DNA from 2 places in the Paenibacillus macerans genome. Region 2 is predicted to be linked to the other one. Evidence: a T-box and tRNA genes for the amino acid it is inferred to sense, from the RefSeq annotation. Region 2 holds a T-box; the other holds one or more tRNA genes.

Region 1 (3,378 bases), on a different contig from region 2:
TCCCCAACTTAAAGTAATATCTGCGGAATACTATATCATCTCTCTCGTTCGAGCGTTTCTCACAAATTGCTGACTTGGGGCGTTCATTGGTGCGGAACGATGAGCCGCAGTAACATGCCGACCTGTGGAATGCGGTAACCTCCGGCTTGCTGGATATTTAAAACCATCAATCCGTTTAAGAACCGACAAATAGCAGGAAATCAGCTCATCAAGCTCGTCCGCCGCAACTTACAGTAACTTTCAGTGTTTGTCAACTTCTAATCTTAAAGGAAAACTGGCCGCAAAGGGAACGCCCCTAATGCCGCCAGTTCTGCTCTTACTAATGTTTATTATTGGGATTCATCAAATCTTGAAGGTAAGCATCCAAGCGATCGAACCTCTCGTTCCATATATGACGATAGGAATCCAGCCATTCGTCCATTTCCTGAAAAGGCTCCGGCCGCAGCTGATAAATCCGGCGATTCGCGTCTGCCTGCATATCCACGATTCCTGCATCAAGAAGCACGCGGAGATGCTTGGATACTTGAGGCTGCCGCAGCTGAAGGCGATCGGTTATTCCCCCGACAGTAAGGGGGCCTTCACGCAGTAATTCAACAATGTGTAAACGGTTAGATTCGGCAAGTGCGCTTAATACCGCTGTGTCCATATGATTCTATTTCCCATACAGCACGTTTCTTTTCTTAAAATAAAAGGTGGTCATTTCTCTAGTTATCACCGACTCGGGCTTCTTTCAAGACCCGAAATCGCACTGTATGGCTACCTCCTAACTCCAATATTTTATTGCATCAGTCGCTTAAAATATACATAAAACAGAATATTCCTGTCAAGGAATGGACGCTCATTGGAGGCTTTAGCTTTATGCTGTGAATGTCTCGATATGCAAAAAGTCCTCAGGATGAATCTCCAGAGGACTTCCAATACGTTATTGATGCCGGTGAGAGGACTCGAACCTCCACGGTTTCCCTCACGATTTTGAGTCGCGCGCGTCTGCCAATTCCGCCACACCGGCAAATATAAAATATATACAAAGTGCGGAAGACCAGACTTGAACTGGTACGGTAGTCACCTACCGCAGGATTTTAAGTCCTGTGCGTCTGCCGATTCCGCCACTCCCGCAAATAAAAATATGGAGGCGCCACCCAGATTCGAACTGGGGATAAAGCTTTTGCAGAGCTGTGCCTTACCACTTGGCTATGGCGCCAAAGATAAAAATGGAGCGGACGACGGGAATCGAACCCGCGACCCTCGCCTTGGCAAGGCGATGCTCTACCGCTGAGCCACGTCCGCTTATAAATGGCTGGGGATATAGGATTCGAACCTATGCATGACGGAGTCAAAGTCCGTTGCCTTACCGCTTGGCTAATCCCCAATAAAGTTGAAATATGGGGCGATCGATGGGGATCGAACCCACGAATGCCGGAGCCACAATCCGGTGCGTTAACCACTTCGCCACGACCGCCATATTATTCAAGTTTCAAAACTGGCAGGGGCAGCAGGAATTGAACCCACACTAACGGTTTTGGAGACCGCTGTTCTACCTTTAAACTATGCCCCTATTAGATAAAACTGGTGGAGGCTGATGGATTCGAACCACCGAACTCGTCAGAGAACAGATTTACAGTCTGCTGCGTTTGGCCACTTCGCTAAGCCTCCACGTGGTGCCGGCGAGAGGACTTGAACCCCCAACCTACTGATTACAAGTCAGTTGCTCTACCAATTGAGCTACACCGGCTTTTAATTTTTGTTTTTTAATGGTGGCTCGGGACGGAATCGAACCGCCGACACGAGGATTTTCAGTCCTCTGCTCTACCGACTGAGCTACCGAGCCTTGCAATTAGTTATAAATGGCGGAGCCGACGGGATTCGAACCCGCGGTCTCCTGCGTGACAGGCAGGCATGTTAGGCCTCTACACCACGGCTCCACACTGATAAATTGCCAACTCCACAAACCGATTCGAGCAAGCCTAAGCTCCTCATTACTAATTATGGAGTTAATTGCGGGGGCAGGATTTGAACCTGCGGCCTTCGGGTTATGAGCCCGACGAGCTACCGGGCTGCTCCACCCCGCGTCGTTATATACAATATGGTGGAGGCTGAGGGGATCGAACCCCCGACCCTCTGCTTGTAAGGCAGATGCTCTCCCAGCTGAGCTAAGCCTCCATGGAAAAGACAAATCTTATTGTACCAGATAACATAGCAACAAATCAAGTACTTCTGTAAATAAACCTCTTCCCAAGGGGTTCTTAACCCCATTTGAAACATATTAAGAAAGCAATGACCCGTAGGGGATTCGAACCCCTGTTACCTCCGTGAAAGGGAGGTGTCTTAACCCCTTGACCAACGGGCCGTATGATTTATGCCGGGCCCCCGAAAAGTAATCGGAAACTCCATCATAGCCATAACTTCACTTTTTGGGTGTTATGGCGGAGAGAGAGGGATTCGAACCCTCGAGACGCTTGTGACGCCTACACGATTTCCAATCGTGCTCCTTCGGCCAACTCGGACACCTCTCCACGTGTTTTTGGGCCCCCAGAAAGTAATCGGTATAAGTTTAGAAGCAAACCCACACTTTCTGGGGACTATGACTCCCCGAACAGGACTCGAACCTGTGACAACTCGATTAACAGTCGAGTGCTCTACCGACTGAGCTATCAGGGAACATTAATTAAGTTTTCAAGGCGTTAATCCTTGAAAACTGGATACGAAACTTGATTTGCGTGTTAGCCCCTATTCAGTTCCCGGGGTCCCCGAAAAGTAATCGGAATTACCTACGAAGCCTCGCGTCACTTTTTGGGGTATATTTTTGGGCCCCGCCAAAGTACTCGGACTCAGCTTCGAAGCTTCACGTCACTTTGGTGGGTAGAGTTTTGGATAAGCCCTCGACCGATTAGTACCTGTCAGCTCCATGCATTGCTGCACTTCCACCTCAGGCCTATCAACCTCGTCGTCTTCAAGGGGTCTTACTAATTGGGAAATCTCATCTTGAGGGGGGCTTCACGCTTAGATGCTTTCAGCGCTTATCCCGTCCGCACTTAGCTACCCAGCTGTGCTCCTGGCGGAACAACTGGTACACCAGCGGTGCGTCCATCCCGGTCCTCTCGTACTAAGGACAGCTCCTCTCAAATTTCCTGCGCCCACGACAGATAGGGACCGAACTGTCTCACGACGTTCTGAACCCAGCTCGCGTACCGCTTTAATGGGCGAACAGCCCAACCCTTGGGACCTACTTCAGCCCCAGGATGCGATGAGCCGACATCGAGGTGCCAAACCTCCCCGTCGATGTGGACTCTTGGGGGAGATAAGCCTGTTATCCCCAGGGTAGCTTTTATCCGTTGAGCGATGGCCCTTCCATGCGGTACCACCGGATCACTAAGCCCG
Region 2 (3,378 bases):
TACTTTACTGTACAACATAAAAATGCATCCTTATCATTGTATTTGCTATAACGGCGTATTACAATGTAAAAACAACCACCCTGACGAACGTTCGTATCAATATGGGAAGGAGCATGGATTTGACAGCCGATGCGATTAAGAAAGTAGCCCGCCGGCATTTTGCTTTAAAAGGCTACGAAGCCACTTCATTGGATGCTATTGCTAAAGAAATCGGAATTAAAAAGCAATCTCTCTATACGCACATCCAAAGCAAAAGCGAGCTGTTCAGCACGGTATTTAAAGAATCCGTCGACAGCGAACTCGCTTTTGTAAGCCAATACTTTGCCAATTTAGCTGAAGATGCGTCATTACAGGATCAGTTATACCGGTTTATTGCCCAGTATAAAACGAGATATAGCCGGGAGCTGAATTTAAGGCTGATTCTTTATCTGGGTTTTCTTGTTCCCGAGCAACAAGGCGATGAAATACAAAAGACCGTAATGCAATACTTTCAATTCACGCAGGATAAAATATTATCCGCTTTGAAAATAAGTTCCTTGAAGTTGCGGGTCAGTCACGAGAAATTCGCCATCGCTTTTATGAATCTTCTGGAAGGGATGCTTGTCGAGCTCATTTACTCCGGTCCGGATTCGTTTGACTTGCGACTGGAGGCTTCATGGGATGTATTTTGGCATGGGGTATCCCGGGAATAAGTTTAGTTAAAAGGCCGCCCGGTATCTGAAATCGGGCGGCCTTTTCATGGCCTACTGGAACTTAACGAGGTGATAGCTTTTTTTCCCGCGGCGAATGACGGCGTAGGCTTGATGCAATCGTTGGCCTTCCCCCACGACAAGGTCGGGATCCGTTGCTTTAAACCCGTTCAGATAAACGGCTCCGGCTTGAAAATCTTCCCTAGCTTGTCTTTTGGACGGCGCGGCCCCCGACAAAATCAATAATTCCAACAACGTCATTTTCTCACGCTTATCGACTTGAATCGTTGAAACTCCGCAGGATACGGCTTCCAAATCGTCCGGAGCTAAAAGATGCAACTCTCCTCGAAACAAGATCTCCGATGCTTTTTCGCATGTTGAAGCTTCCTGTCCTCCATGGACCAAAGCGGTAACTTCTTTGGCAAGTGCGCGCTGTGCCGCTCTTTCTTCAGGCTTGTTCGTTAAAGCCTCTTCATATTCCAAAATTTCCTCGCATTCCAGGAACGTAAAGTACTTCAGAAACGGAACAACGTCAGCGTCGTCCGTATTAAGCCAGAACTGATAAAACTCGTAAGGAGAGGTCAACTGCGGATCAAGCCAAACCGCTCCGCCTGAGGTTTTTCCGAATTTCGTTCCATCTTTTTTCATAACCAGCGGCATGGTCAGACCATAGGCTTTCTTGTGCAAAACTTTATCGATCATTTCCAGGCCTGCGGTGATATTTCCCCATTGATCGCTTCCTCCTATTTGCAGAGCGCAATCGTATTCCTTATGGAGAAACGCAAAATCGTAGGCCTGAAGCAGCATATAGCTCAATTCCGCAAATGAAACGCCTTGGTTTAAACGGGATTGAACGGTTTCTTTGGCCAGCATGTAATTTATCGTGAAGCAGGTTCCGCAATCCCTGAGAAATTCAATGATATTTATGGAAGCAAACCAATCGTAGTTGTTAAACACCCTTGCCGCATTAGGAGCATGGTCAAATTCCAGGAAACGCGAAAGCTGGAGCTTAATGCTTTCGGTCCATGCCTCCACCGTTTCTTTGGTGTTGATCGGCCTTTCCACCGATCTGCCCGTAGGATCGCCGATCAGCCCCGTGGATCCTCCAACTAAAGCGTAAGGCGAATGACCTGCCAGCTGAAATCTTCGCAAGGTTAAAATCGGAAGCAAATGGCCAATGTGCAGACTGTTGGCCGTCGGATCAAACCCCGCATACAGGCGGATCGATCCTTCCGCAAGTTTCTTTGCCAATCCCTCCAAATCCGTACATTGATGAATCAATCCGCGAAATTTCAAATCCTCCAGCAAGTTCATGTTCCAATCCTCCTGTAGTTAAAAAATGGATAAAAAAAGCCGCTCCTGAAAAGGAGCGACTCTTGCATCGCGGTACCATCCTTCTTTAAAGATCCATTTGATCTTCATCTCTAGCCTATAACGGGGGACCGTTCGCTATCCTGGCGAAAGCGAAAAGCTCAGGGGTGTAATTCACAGATGATATTCGCTGATTCTCACCGGCCACCAGCTCTCTGAAGAAGGGATAACCTGCTTAATGAAACCCGTCATCGCTTGAATGATATTCAGTTGTACTTCCGAACGTTCGTAAGGACAGTATTTCATATCTATTCTGTTTTGTCAACCGCACGATATTTATAACTAAAATACCCGGCAAACCTCTTGCCGGGACGTTGCCACAAAAAATAGCCACTCTTTAAGAATGGCCGTCAGGAACCGCTTGGTTTTATTCCATCTAATACTGCCGGAACTTCTGCTTCATCATTTTTTCCTCCAGCCGGATGCGGTTGAACAGGGTGAGAAGATGCAGGATAAACAGCGGCGCAAACACGATCCAGGCCTTCGAAATAATTGCAAAACTCAACACCTCCGGGATAATGTTCAGAAAATAATTCGGATGCCGGACAAATTTAAACAGCGGGCTTTCGATCAACTCATGGTCCTTGGCAATATACAATTTGAAGGTCCAAAAGCGACCGAGCGTGCGGATCACATATACGAGGAACGCCATTGCAACCGCGTAAATCAACAGCCCGATATACGTATGCGCACCGATCGGCACATCCATTACGAAAGCGTAAACGATCGTGCTTATGTAGATGAGGAATTGCACCACGATCAGCAACTTGCTGTTGGTTTGCCCGTATTCCACCCCCCCGCCCGCAATGATCTTTGCTTCGTTCCGCCCGGAAATAATGGCCGAAGGCACGCGGAACAGGGTGAGCACGATCAGTATGATGCCGGTAATCATTTCTAATTGTTCCCTCCTCTTACAATTTCATTTGTGCTCGCTTATTGATAAATTATTGATTCATTATGTTGGTTTTACTTTATATTGATTCAGTGAATTTGATTATTACTACTCCTCAATAAAATTTTCTCCTTCCCTTGCTCCTCCTTCAAAATCTCCACCGCCTCGCCTTTGGCCTGGATGTACGCGGCCGCGGCCCCTACGCAGCGTTCGATAGTTCCGAATAGGCATTTTTTCAAAATATAGTCCATCTTTTTATTTCCCCTACGTGTCAGTCTGCAAAGTTATGATAACTTACAACATCTTGCCAGCCAATACATAAAACATATCTCCTATATATGCGTGAGAATACAAGGATTCGGTTGCAGGGATTTTCGGAGGGTGTTCACGAACATATAAAAGGCGATCATTAGTGAACGCCTAGAG

The links. The T-box of region 2 lies ahead of tyrS (tyrosine--tRNA ligase). A T-box ahead of a tRNA ligase gene usually reads a tRNA of that ligase, here a tRNA-Tyr.
Region 1: it encodes a tRNA-Tyr, which carries the amino acid that the T-box ahead of tyrS (tyrosine--tRNA ligase) is inferred to sense. The anticodon was not compared.

The regions. Positions count from the first base shown of each region.
Region 1 covers NZ_UGSI01000002.1:1,207,884-1,211,261, reverse strand. Annotated here, with positions in the region: gene DYE26_RS28610 (ArsR/SmtB family transcription factor) at 320-646, opposite strand; tRNA gene DYE26_RS28605 (tRNA-Leu) at 930-1,009, opposite strand; tRNA gene DYE26_RS28600 (tRNA-Leu) at 1,031-1,116, opposite strand; tRNA gene DYE26_RS28595 (tRNA-Cys) at 1,128-1,201, opposite strand; tRNA gene DYE26_RS28590 (tRNA-Gly) at 1,213-1,287, opposite strand; tRNA gene DYE26_RS28585 (tRNA-Gln) at 1,295-1,369, opposite strand; tRNA gene DYE26_RS28580 (tRNA-His) at 1,384-1,459, opposite strand; tRNA gene DYE26_RS28575 (tRNA-Trp) at 1,482-1,555, opposite strand; tRNA gene DYE26_RS28570 (tRNA-Tyr) at 1,568-1,653, opposite strand; tRNA gene DYE26_RS28565 (tRNA-Thr) at 1,657-1,732, opposite strand; tRNA gene DYE26_RS28560 (tRNA-Phe) at 1,753-1,828, opposite strand; tRNA gene DYE26_RS28555 (tRNA-Asp) at 1,846-1,922, opposite strand; tRNA gene DYE26_RS28550 (tRNA-Met) at 1,996-2,069, opposite strand; tRNA gene DYE26_RS28545 (tRNA-Val) at 2,085-2,160, opposite strand; tRNA gene DYE26_RS28540 (tRNA-Glu) at 2,276-2,347, opposite strand; tRNA gene DYE26_RS28535 (tRNA-Ser) at 2,422-2,513, opposite strand; tRNA gene DYE26_RS28530 (tRNA-Asn) at 2,586-2,658, opposite strand; rRNA gene DYE26_RS28525 (23S ribosomal RNA) at 2,868-3,378, opposite strand, start outside.
Region 2 covers NZ_UGSI01000001.1:2,982,658-2,986,035, forward strand. Annotated here, with positions in the region: gene DYE26_RS13385 (TetR/AcrR family transcriptional regulator) at 120-692, shown strand; gene tyrS (tyrosine--tRNA ligase) at 744-2,003, opposite strand; T-box leader at 2,052-2,261, opposite strand; gene DYE26_RS13395 (isoprenylcysteine carboxylmethyltransferase family protein) at 2,437-2,952, opposite strand; gene DYE26_RS33435 (hypothetical protein) at 3,042-3,203, opposite strand.